3 regions of the Paenibacillus wenxiniae genome follow, and region 1 is predicted to be linked to each of the others. Evidence: predicted binding sites of a transcription regulator. Region 1 holds the regulator's gene; each other region holds the start of a gene.
The links. The regulator Rex, encoded in region 1, represses fermentation and respiration genes when NADH is low (regulators of the CRP and FNR family bind a similar motif). The targets are predictions, from matches to a motif close to TTGTGAAATATTTCACAA.

Region 1 (4,290 bases):
AGCGTGTGAGCAAGCCTTCAAAGGCCGACTGCGCTTCGCGACGAATTTTCTCCTCGTCCAGCGTCAGCGATACGCCATCCTTGATTACCTGTTTGCCATCTACCCATACGTGCAGCACATCTTTAGCGCTCGCAGAGTATACGGTGTGAGAAATAAAGTCTGTGAACGGCAGGAAGTGTGGCTGATCGATATTGAGCGATGTAATATCGGCTTTCATGCCCACTTCAAAGCTACCTGTGTTATCGAGAAATACCGATTTGGCACCATATTCTGTACCCATACGCAGCGCTTCTGCGGCTGGAACCGCAGTTGGATCGCCAGATACACCTTTATGAATAAGTGCTGCCAGACGCATTTCTTCGAACATATCGAGGTTATTGTTGCTTGCCGGTCCATCCGTACCAAGCGACACAACTACGCCAGCTTTGAGCAGATCCGGCACACGTGCCACACCGCTTGCCAGTTTAAGATTACTTCCCGGATTATGTGAAACGGTTACTTTGTGCTTCGCCAGCACTTCAATCTCTTCATCGTTCAAATGAACCGCATGCGCAAGCAGTGTTGGACGAGTGAATACGCCGAGCTTTTCCAGATGAGCAACCGGACGCAGACCATAATCGGCTACATTTAGTTCGACTTCAGCAATCGTCTCCGACATATGTGTATGCAGCGGCACATCCAGATCATGCGCTGCCTGTACAAAACGTTCGATGTATTGCGGCGGGCAAGTATACGGTGCATGCGGAGACATCATCGTTGTAATGCGTCCATCTGCTTTGCCATGCCAGTCACGCACAAATTGGGTAGCCTGATTCAATTTCTGTGTCTGTTCTTCTTCAGAGCACAGACCGATCACACCGCGCATCAATACGGCTCTCATCCCGGATTGCTCAACCACTTCAGCTACGCGCTCGGAGCGATCATACATATCGAGGAATGTAGTCGTACCGCCTTTGAGCATTTCCAGTACAGACAGTGCTGTTCCGATGTACACATCGTCACTCGTAAATTTCGCTTCCATCGGCCACATTTTTTCCTGCAACCATACTTGTAATGCCAGATCATCGCCATAGCCGCGCAGCAGTGACATCGCAGCATGTCCATGACTGTTTACAAGTCCGGGAATGAAAAATTGATGACGTCCATCGACAACGACGACATCCTCGTCTACCTGAGGCTCCTCTTCACCAATATACGTGATCAGATCATCTTCAATGACCATATGACCATGCAACACAGGCTTCGGTCCGTTCAGAACGGCAAAAATACCATTTTTAATCATCCATTTACTCGGAGAGTTGTTCATTAATGTCTAATTCCTTTCCGTCTTCAAGATAATAAGCCAGACTAAGCAAATCGGTTGTAAAATCCGCCGTATGCACACGCACATGCGGTGGTGTTCTTAAAATAATCGGTGCAAAATTCAAAATCGCTTCAATCCCTGCATCGACCAGTTGATCAGCAACATGCTGCGCTTCCGTATTAGGAACGGTAATAATACCGACACGGATACTTTTCGCCTGAATCGTCTCTGCCAGATCGCTCATCGGCTTCACAGTTAGCGTATTGATTTTCGTGCCGACTTTCGGCTCGTAGGAATCAAACACCTCGACAATCTTCATCGTCTCCTGCAAATAGGCGTTGTAATTGGAAAGGGCATGACCGAGGTTACCAGCCCCGATCAGCGCCACATTAATCTGCTGATCCAGCTTGAGGATATGACGAATTTTCTCGATCAGATACGATACGTCATAACCGATCCCTTTACGTCCAAAATCGCCAAAATAGGCCAGATCCTTACGAATTTGTGCTGGATTCAGATCCAGCTTTTGCCCCAGCTCCTGAGAGGACACTGTAGGCACCTCGCGAGCATGCAGCTCATTCAGATATCTTAAATAGACAGGTAATCTTCGCACGACGGCTTCAGATATTTTTTCGGATTTCATGCTTGCTCCCCCTCTTGATTTGCAGCTTCCGTCTCCTGTGGCCGGTCACTCAACCATTCGGCAATACGGGGAATCATCTGACGGGTATACATATGCTCCATTTTGGGACCTGGCAGTGAATACAGGAAGTGTCTGCCGTAATAGGACTCAATAACCCGCGTATCATAAATGAGCACGATCCCTCGATCGTTTGCCGTCCGGACCAGTCGACCGAAGCCCTGTTTGAACCGGATCACTGCCTGTGGCACAGATAATTTCATAAATGGATTTTTCTTTTCTCTTTTGAGCCGTTCGCTTTTCGCTTCAACGAGCGGATGGTTAGGCGGCTGGAAAGGTAAGCGGACGATAGCCAGACAGGTTAACGCCTCGCCTGGAATATCCACGCCTTCCCAGAAGCTGCTCGTTCCGAGCAATACCGATGCCGGATGCTCCTGAAAGCGGCGGGTCAGCTTCGTACGACTGCCGCCATCTACTCCCTGACCGAAAACTGCAATCTCACTAGTAGATAATTTCGCCTTCAGCGGCTCATACACCTGCTTGAGCATCCGATAGGACGTAAATAATACGAGCATGCGTCCTCGTGTCGCCTGCGCAGACTCGGCAAGCGACTCCACCAGCATCGATACAAAATGTTCGTCACCAACGCTGCCTTTCAAAGTCGGAAAGTCGCGCGGGATCAGCACTAACGATTGCTCGCGATAATTGAACGGCGATTCCAGCATGACCGTGTTCAGCTTGCCCTGCTGCTCGGCTTCTTTCAGCCCTAGCTGGTCAATCATATACTGGAACGTTTTATCGATCGACAACGTCGCCGATGTCAAAATGATACTTTTCTTTTTATCGAAAAAATGCTCTTTCAGCTGTTCACTCACATCAACCGGTACAGCATACATTTGCAGCGATTTGCTGCGGTAGCTTGCATTCGCTTCATACCAGTATACCGTATCTGTGCTATCCAGCTTCACAAAATGACGCAGATCATCGCGCACGCTGCCGAGATCCTTAAACAGACCCGTCACATCAGTCACCAGACCATCGGTATCGACAATATCGTCAGATTCTTTAATTTTACCCATAATATGCTCACCCTGGCGGATAATCTGGCTGAGTGCGATATGGATACGATTTTCCAGTTCGGTAATATGTGCCCATTCTTCCGGCTTTTTATCCGGTAATAGACGTAGCGTAAATTGCGCTGCTTCTCCTGGTCCAGCATCGCTACGCTGTGGTAAAAGGGCAAACAACAGCTCATTCAGCTTGTCCCAATCTTCCTTCACATCCGCCAGCTCAGGATACAAATTATCGATCGCAATCGCCCATTCCATCGCTCGTTCACTGCCGGATGAACCAAGTTGCTGACGTAGCACAGCAAGCTGTCCATTTTTGCTATCTTTGAACAGACGCAGCAATGGATGAACCAATGTGAAATATTTCATGTGCATACCCAGATGCTTACCAGCCACATCTTCCAGATGATGGGCCTCGTCAATGACAAGTCGTTCGTAACCAGGCAATAGTTGATGCCCTGCCTTAATATCGGTAAACAATTTGGAATGATTCGTAATGACCACATCTGCTGCGCCAGCTTCATGCTTGGCACGGTGGTAGTAGCACTGCTTGAACCACGGACAGGCGCGTCCCAGACAGGAATCGGTATCACTTGCTACCGTTTCCCAGAAGTCGCCGCCACGGTTGCCCATGTTCAGTTCTTCATCATCACCGGTTTCTGTCGCCGTTAGCCAGACGATCATCTGCGCTGCAATCAGCACATCTTCTTTAGGACTCTGAAATTCCTTTGTATTTATTTTATGCTCAAATTTGCGCAGACACAAATAATGCTGTCTTCCTTTAAATACCGCCGCTCGAAAAGCAAACGGAATCACCTTCGTCAACAGCGGTACATCACGTTCACGCAGCTGTTCCTGCAAATTGATCGTATGCGTACTGAGCATAACACGTTCATTCGTTTTGACACTATGATAGATCGACGGCAGCAAATAACCGAGCGATTTGCCCGTACCTGTACCCGCTTCGATCAATAAATGCTTCTCGTCCGTCAGCGCCCGAATAACCTCATCAAACATATGGTTTTGCGCTGTACGCTCCTCATAATCTGGTAATAAATGACGCAGATTGTCTTTCACCTGCTCGATAAATTGTTCAAACGATGTATCTTCCAGCGGCATATTACCGCGTTCATCGGCGGCGGACGGAATATCGATCCAGTCGCCTACCTTCAGCGCCAGCTGACGATAAAAACGGTGACTGTCCAAATCCTGTACAGGCTGTGCTTCACGCTGCATCCGTACCCCGTCAAAATACCAGCCCAGATCGCTATCCTGAT
Region 2 (4,290 bases), on a different contig from region 1:
TGAAATTGGTACTGGTGCATATAGTGACTTCCAGCAAGCGACCAGTATTGTACGCAGTATGATCGTTGAATACGGTATGAGTGAAAAGCTTGGACCGATGCAGTTCGGTAATTCGCAAGGTCAAGTCTTCCTCGGCCGTGACTTTGGTCATGAGCAAAACTATAGTGATGCGATTGCGCATGAAATCGATCAGGAAATGCACCGTTTCATTACGGATTCGTATGAGCGTTGCCGCGAATTGCTGCAAAAGCATTCCCGCGAAATGCACCTGATTGCTCAGACGCTGCTTGAAGTAGAGACACTGGATTTCGAACAGATCAAACAACTGATCGAAACAGGTTCTCTGGAAGGCGCTGGCGAAGGTACAGACGGTGGCAACGACGGTACACCTAACGAAGCAGGTGAGCCAACATTCGATAGCATCGGTGATTCCCAGGTTCGTCTGGAAAAGGATGATACCCCTTCGACTTCTCCGGAAGCAGGCGGCAACATCCCGAACAATCCAAATGACGATTCCGGCAATAACCGTGGACCAGGCGGCGGAACACCGACGATCTGATCCAGCATTTCCATCGTTATGTATGAACAACCTGTCATGCAGGTAATGGCAATATCCCATATGATTACATTGATCAACCTCCGAAGGATTCGTTCCTTCGGAGGTTTTTGTTTGACTGAAATGTATATCTCTAAAACATTGTCTAAAATTTTAATCATCTTCCATCATTTACAGATTGACAAGCGACCGTTACATTGTGTACATTATTGGGGAAGTTTATCACAAATTAGACACATTTCACACAGGAGTACGCAATTTTTTTCACAATCCTTATGCTACTAAATGAATGTATGCTAGTCATTCGTTAACAGCAGACAAGAAACGTGGGCAGGCAACATTGTGAAAAGTGTCTCAAACAACAGGGAGATGAAATGATGGAAGCGTTGGCACTTGAAAAAAAAGCAGAGCGTGATGCAGAGCTTCGTGAACGTTTGCTACAGCTGAAGAAAGAACGTAATGCTATTATTTTGGCGCATTATTATCAGCGTGATGAGATTCAAGAGGTTGCGGATTTCCGTGGTGATTCGTTTTTGCTCGCCCAAAAAGCAGCGCAGACGGATGCGGATACGATTGTATTTTGTGGGGTTCATTTTATGGGCGAAAGTGCCAAAATTCTTGCACCGAACAAAACGGTCATCATTCCTGACGAACGTGCTGGCTGCCCGATGGCTGATATGGTCAATGTGGACGGACTGCGTCGTCTAAAAGAAAAGCATCCGAATGCCAAAGTGGTCACGTATATTAATTCCTCTGCTGATGTGAAGGCAGAAACAGATATTTGCTGTACGTCTGCCAACGCTGTCAAAGTTATTCAATCTGTTGATTCCGATGAGATCATCTGGGTGCCCGATAAAAACCTCGGTCACTATGTACAGCAGCATACCGATAAAAAGATGATTATTTGGGAAGGCTACTGCAATACTCACGATATGTTAACCGTTAAAGATGTGTTTGAAATGAGAGCGAAATATCCGAACGCACAGTTTGTCGTTCATCCAGAATGCCGTCCTGAAGTTGTTGCACTGGGTGATTTTGTCGGCAGTACGACTGCGATTATTAAATATTGCAAAGAATCTGATTGTCAGGAGTTTATTGTCGGTACAGAGGATGGTACAGGCTACCAGCTTCGTAAAGACAGCCCGGATAAAAGTTTCCATTTTGCCAGTAAATATCTGGTGTGCCCGAATATGAAAGTGAACAATTTGAAAAAGCTGGTCAACTGTCTGGAAACGATGAAGCCGCAAATTTATGTACCACCAGCGGTAGCTGATCGTGCACGTATTTCATTGGAGCGTATGCTGCAAGTTTCCTCGTCTTAATCTTGTTCGTATGATAGGGATTGTCGTTATTTCGATCAGAGAAAGGCAGGCGTGACCATGCCAGAGCTACAATCTACCGTGACAGACGGTCATTCGGTCATTCGTACCGATGTGCTGATAATCGGGACAGGAATTGCCGGATTATTTACCGCTATTGAAGTAAGTGAATCTAAGAACGTGCTCTTAATCACAAAGGACAAGCTGATGGAGAGCAATACACGTTATGCGCAGGGTGGAATCGCTGCGGTAATGGCAGCGGATGATGCACCGTCCTTTCATTTAGAGGATACATTGCTTGCTGGTGCCGGGCTATGTGATGAAGAGGCGGTAGAATTGCTTGTACAGGAGGGACCGAAGCGGGTGCAAGATCTGATTCGGCTCGGTACAGCATTTGATGCACGGGATGGACAATTGGAGCTAACAAGGGAAGGTGCACATAGCCATCGCCGCATTTTGCATGCGAATGGAGATTCGACCGGATTTGAGATTGTGCGTGCATTATCCGATCGAGTACGTCAGCAGCCGCGCATCGACGTATGGGAGCATCACTTTACGATTGAACTTGTAAACGTAAATGGAGATTGTGTCGGCGCAATCGTCCAGCGACCGGATGGGCAAATCGTTACCGTCTATGCGGATGCGACGGTACTATGTACGGGTGGGAGTGGACAGCTTTACGAGCATACGACCAATCCAAAGGTGGCGACTGCCGATGGCATTGCGCTCGCTTACCGTGCCGGAGCATTATTACGCGATATGGAATTTATTCAATTTCATCCCACAGCTCTTTGTCATCCGGGTGCGCCGTGCTTTCTCATCTCCGAGGCGGTGCGTGGTGAAGGAGCGATTTTGCGCAATCGTCAGGGTGAGGCCTTTATGGAGCGTTATCATCCGCTACGCGATCTGGCACCACGCGATATCGTTGCTCGTGCGATTGTGAGTGAGATGGAACGGGAGCAGAGCGCTTTTGTGTATTTGGACATTACGCATGAGCCGGAAGCGCAACTGGAAGCGCGTTTTCCAACGATTTATCGGACATGCCTGCAATATGGCATCCATCTGGCGCAGGACTGGATTCCGGTTGCACCAGCCGCGCATTATATGATGGGTGGTATTCGTACCGATCAGCATGGTGAAAGTACCGTACCACGCCTGTTTGCCTGTGGTGAAGTATCTTCAACCGGGATTCATGGTGCGAACCGGCTGGCAAGTAACTCGTTATCCGAAGCGATTGTGTATGGCAACCGTATTGCGCGGCGGATTGTGGAGCGACAACCGATCGCTATACAGACGCAGTCTGTACACCGGAGTTGGGCGAGTGCGACTGTTACTGCTGATCAACCTCTATTTGCTGATCGCATAAATGTAAATAAATTCACAACCTCCGAGCAGCCTGCAACAATAGGCAAAGCTGTGCTGGCTACTATGCCTGTACGATCCACCGCTGCACCAGCTCATGCCCCATTATCGGACATAAAGGATACGGTATCATTGGAAACATTGCACAGCGAAACGGCATCCATAATAGATGAGCATACCCTTTCAGCACTACGGTTACAGCTTCAACGCTGGATGACCGCTCATGCAGGCATTCGGCGACATGCTCATTCATTACAGCAGGGTATTCAGCATTTGCAGCAATTGTACCAGCATCTGCATAGCGATCCGTCAGCAGAAGTCGCATATGAACGTGAGTATTTGGAACTGAATAATATGGTCATTACCGGATTGTTAATCATGCAGGCTGCTCTACATCGACAGGAAAGTCGGGGCGGACATTATCGAGAAGACTATCCACAGCGTGATGATATGAACTGGCACAAGCATACGATTCAGCATATAGATAATGGACTAATGGAGGAGACAATGGCTCATGTTTAACGGATATCAGGAAGGACTTACATCATGGATCAAGCTATGGCTACAGGAAGATGTAGGATCAGGCGATGTGACGACCGCAGTGACAGTGCCGCAGGGACATCAGAGCCGCGCGGTTATTCACGCTAAGCAATCCGGTATACTGGCTGGTTTGCCGGTAGCCGAGCATGTATTTCGGACGGTTGATCCAGCACTTCAGTTCCGCGCAGTCGCAACAGAGGGGCAGAGTGTGCAAAAAGGTGATATTATAGCAGAAGTGGAAGGTAGTACCCATTCCCTTTTAACGGGTGAGCGACTAGCTTTAAACTTATTACAGCGTATGTCCGGCATTGCGACGCGCACGGCTGAATATGTAAGCCGGATCGAAGGTCTGCCGGTTCGGCTGGTCGATACACGTAAGACAACACCGGGCCACCGAATGCTGGAAAAGTATGCGGTACGTGTGGGTGGTGGTTCCAATCACCGTTTTGGATTGTACGATGCAGTCATGATCAAAGATAATCACATTAAAGCCGCAGGGGGTATTCACGAAGC
Region 3 (4,290 bases), on a different contig from region 1:
AGCGAAAACCGCGCGCAATATCGTCGTTGTCGGCGCAGGCTATATCGGTGTCGAGCTGGTTGAAGCGTTCCAGATGAACGGCAAACAGGTGACGCTGATCGATGCGGAAGATCGCATTTTGAGCAAATATCTGGACCCTGAATTTACCGCACGTACCGAACAAACGTTGACCGAGCAGGGAATCAAGCTGGCATTGAATGAGAAAGTCTTACGTTTTGAAGGTGAGCATGGTAAGGTGAGTACGGTTGTAACTGACCGTGGTGAGCATACCGCCGATATGGTCATTCTGTGCATCGGCTTCCGTCCACAAACCGAGCTGCTTGCCGGACAGGTCGATATGCTACCTAACGGCGCAATTATCGTCGATAACTATATGCAAACAAGCAAACGGGACGTCTACGCTGCCGGCGATAGCTGTGCGATCTACTACAACCCAACCGGACAGCATGCGTACATCCCACTCGCAACCAACGCAGTACGGATGGGTACACTGGTCGCACGCAATCTGGTGCAACCGACAACCGAATATATGGGCACACAGGGCACATCCGGTATCAAAATTTATGAAGACAACATCGCCGCAACCGGTATGACCGAAACCGCTGCACGTCTGGCAGGACTGGATGTGGAAACATCGACGATCGAAGATAACTATCGTCCGGAATTTATGCCGACGCATGAGAAAGTTACACTGAAAGTCGTGTATGAGAAAAATAGCCGCCGTATTCTGGGCGCACAGATCATGTCGCATGCCGATCTAACCCAATCGATTAATACAATCTCGGTGTTCATTCAAGCTGGCATGACCGTCGATCAACTGGCCTTTGTCGACTTTTTCTTCCAGCCACATTACAACAAACCGTGGAACTACCTGAATAGTGTAGGTTTGCAAGCATTGCCTGCGGTAGCTGTGAAGGAACCGGTGAACGTATAAAGATAGCACGTGTATGGATAGTAGATGTAAGGATAATAGCTGTACGGATCGTAATGATGTAGATGACGTAGAAAATGAAGGTTGCAGTTGTTTGGCAGTGGATGAGTATACAAGAAATAAAATGCTTGGAGTGTATGACGTTGCTGTATTTGAATCTGTGTTACACATGCTGGATGGAGAGCGATATATGTGTTCAGCGTGTTTAATATAAATGAAAGCCTGCTTGCGGTTTGGACGCAAGTAGGCTTTTTATTGTACAAATAATATGCAATTTCAGGATTGTTATAGCACCATTCGGGACTGTACGGAAGCGGTTTTAAATGTTTTATATCGTCTCAATTGTACATTTAGTTATCATCCGTAAGCCAAAAATAATTGTGAAGGTTTAAATTAGAGATATTCATTAGAGGATGGGCAAAGTATAGACTGTCACCCATTTTAAATTCAAATATTTAAAATAATTCGCTCCATAAACTCATTAACGTGATATTTGTTACTTTTTTCACAAAGTCAATCTATTAAAATTGAAATATGAAAATAAACGCTGATTGCAGGCGACAATAAAGTGAATTCTTACTGTATGGACAGACGTGGTATGTGGCATATAGATATTCTCCTATCCTGATCTCATCCATCCGGCAATGAATTCCTCAAAGGAGAGAACCTTACTATGGCTTATTACAAACCACAGCAGATCGCGCTCAACACCATCGAGACCGGTGTGACGAAGGCGCGTTCCAGCTGGACGCAGATGCTAGTACTGGGCTTTTTGGCAGGTGCTTTTATCGCACTTGGTTTTTTATTGGATATTCGGGTGATTGCGAGCATGCCGGAGGAATGGGGCAGCTTTGCGAATTTTGTAGGCGCTTCGTTGTTCCCGGTGGGGCTAATTCTGGTGCTCGTTGCAGGTGGCGAGCTGTTAACCGGTAATATGATGGCGGTGCCGCTAGCACGTATGGCTGGACGCATTCGCACGCTTGAAGTGATACGTAATTTGTTCGCAATTACGCTGGCAAACCTGCTCGGTGCGTTATTCGTTGCTTATTTTTTTGGACATGTGGTCGGTATGACGGAGACTGGGCCTTATCTTGCCAAGACGGTAGAGATGGCAGGACATAAGCTGGAGGGGAACTTCCTGCAAATGTTTGTATCTGGTATTGGTTGTAACTGGCTCGTGGCGTTGGCGGTATGGTTATCGTATAGTGCGGATAATATTAGCGGTAAAGTGTTAGGCATCTGGTTTCCGACGATGGCGTTTGTTGCGATCGGATTCCAGCACGTTGTAGCCAATATGTTTTTGATTCCGGCTGCGATCTTTGCTGGCTATTATTCATGGGGACAGTATGCAATGAATTTTGTACCGGTATGGCTTGGTAATTTGACAGGTGGTGCGCTATTTGTTGCCTGCGCTTATTTTGTAGCTTATATTCGTCCAACTGGAGTGGGCGCGGTTCCTGCCTCACCGGTGGACAGTACAAGCCAGATGGCAAAACCGGACGCGACGACTGGAAACGGGGCAGGTGTCGCTGTGGCGCTACCGTTACAGCATAGCGAGCAGGCGCATGGTTGAGCCAGGTAGGGGATCATTAGCGATCGTGGATAATAAAGGGATAGAGTTCAGGGGGATGCCAGTTGTATGTAGTTGAGCCATACTTCGCTGTGAAAGTGAAATAAGGGAAAAGGACGATATATGGTAACAATGATCTGATGATATATCGCAGTAATGATCTGATAATGTATCGTAATAGCGATCTTGCAGCACCCGGTGCAAGGAGAGACCGTTTGACGCAAACTTAGCTCTTGACTACTTCCCAGCACAGCAATCCAATCTTACGCTGTAGATTGTTGGATGAGACTGAATTTTAGACAATGATTTTCTCAAAGCGCTGGATATGTTATCACTTGAATTTGTGTATAACCTGCCTGTAGCTATGAGGATGATCAATTCATATAAGCAGCAAAATAGCACCTTTTTCACTGCACATTAGGCTACTCAGTCAACTAAGGTGCAGAAGAAGGTGCTTTTTATATCTTGAGACCGGAAGTATATTGATTAAAGGGTAGCATTTTGGTGCTCATCCACATCATAATGCTTGAGAGCAAGAGCAAGAGCAAGAGCAAGAGCAAGAGCAAGAGCAAGAGCAAGAGCAAGAGCAAGAGCAAGAGCAAGAGCAAGAGCAAGAGCAAGAGCAAGAGCAACTGTAACTGATCTAACTGTAATAGCCATTGATACTAGGACGTGTAAGTAAATAGGGCGTGTAAGTAAACCGGGATACGTATAAGTAGCACTTCACTGCGGAAAGGAAATAAGGACAAAGGACGATCTGTAGTGTTAGTAATCTCCCACTCCGTACATTCCTATATAAGATTGGAGTATGTCCTAGTAAAATAGTTTGTATACATGTCCTAATCCGTTGACCAAGTTACATTTTAGTTTTGATTGTATATTGAAATGTCTATATTTCAAGACGTAAGCCATTTTCAATATCCAAATTAATATCGGTCAACGTACTGATGACTTCCTCTATCCCTGAACGTTAACACGACATCCCCCTTTCGTTTCAAAAAATAATGACCGGGTAATAAATAGATTGATATGTTGCAGAACGAATCAAGAGGTGCAGTATGGAAAAGCAGAGTGAACATAAATGGAATGAAATGATCGAAAAGCAAAAACAGATGGAGCAGGAGCTACAGCAGCTGGGGCAACAGCTTGCTGCCGAACAGCAGGCTCGTACACAGGCTGAACAGATTGCCGAAAGTAAAACGCGCTTCATCGCTATGCTAAGCCATGAGATTCGTACACCGATGAATGGAATTTTATCCATGAGCGACCTGCTGCGCACGACAAGTCTGGATGAAGAGCAGCAAGGCTATCTTCATGTGTTACATACGAGCAGCGAAGCACTAATGGCGCTTGTGAACAATTTGCTTGATATGGGCAAGATTGAAGCTGGTAAAATGAAGCTGGCACGCGATCCGTTTGATCTGATCAATACGATGGAAGATTTAACGTATGCACTGGCACCGCGCGCGTTTGAAAAGGGCGTGCAGGTTCATTTGAATGTGCATTCAGACATTCCACTATTCGTCATTGGCGATGCACTTAAAGTGCGTCAGATCATCATGAATCTGCTGCAAAATGCGATTAAGTTTACGGAAAAAGGCGATATTAGCGTATCGCTGTTTATGCTACCCAATGAAGATCCAGAGCGGCTGACGGTAAAGGTATCAGTTGAGGATACAGGCATCGGTATTCCGTCCGAGCGACTGAATGATATATTTAGCATGTATGAGCAAATGCATGAGCAAAGCCAGCATATGCACCAGGGAACTGGACTTGGATTGGCTATTTG

Region 2: the regulator Rex is predicted to act here: its motif matches at 897-914, upstream of nadA (quinolinate synthase NadA).
Region 3: the regulator Rex is predicted to act here: its motif matches at 1,425-1,442, upstream of AAHF22_RS11205 (formate/nitrite transporter family protein).

The regions. Positions count from the first base shown of each region.
Region 1 is NZ_JBCGUH010000008.1:37,712-42,001, forward strand. Features, by position in the region: gene AAHF22_RS15295 (amidohydrolase) at 1-1,306, opposite strand, end outside; gene AAHF22_RS15300 (redox-sensing transcriptional repressor Rex) at 1,287-1,946, opposite strand; gene dinG (ATP-dependent DNA helicase DinG) at 1,943-4,290, opposite strand, start outside.
Region 2 is NZ_JBCGUH010000022.1:15,242-19,531, reverse strand. Features, by position in the region: gene ftsH (ATP-dependent zinc metalloprotease FtsH) at 1-559, shown strand, start outside; gene nadA (quinolinate synthase NadA) at 934-1,878, shown strand; gene nadB (L-aspartate oxidase) at 1,936-3,759, shown strand; gene nadC (carboxylating nicotinate-nucleotide diphosphorylase) at 3,752-4,290, shown strand, end outside.
Region 3 is NZ_JBCGUH010000005.1:94,394-98,683, reverse strand. Features, by position in the region: gene AAHF22_RS11210 (FAD-dependent oxidoreductase) at 1-934, shown strand, start outside; gene AAHF22_RS11205 (formate/nitrite transporter family protein) at 1,605-2,504, shown strand; gene AAHF22_RS11200 (ATP-binding protein) at 3,560-4,290, shown strand, end outside.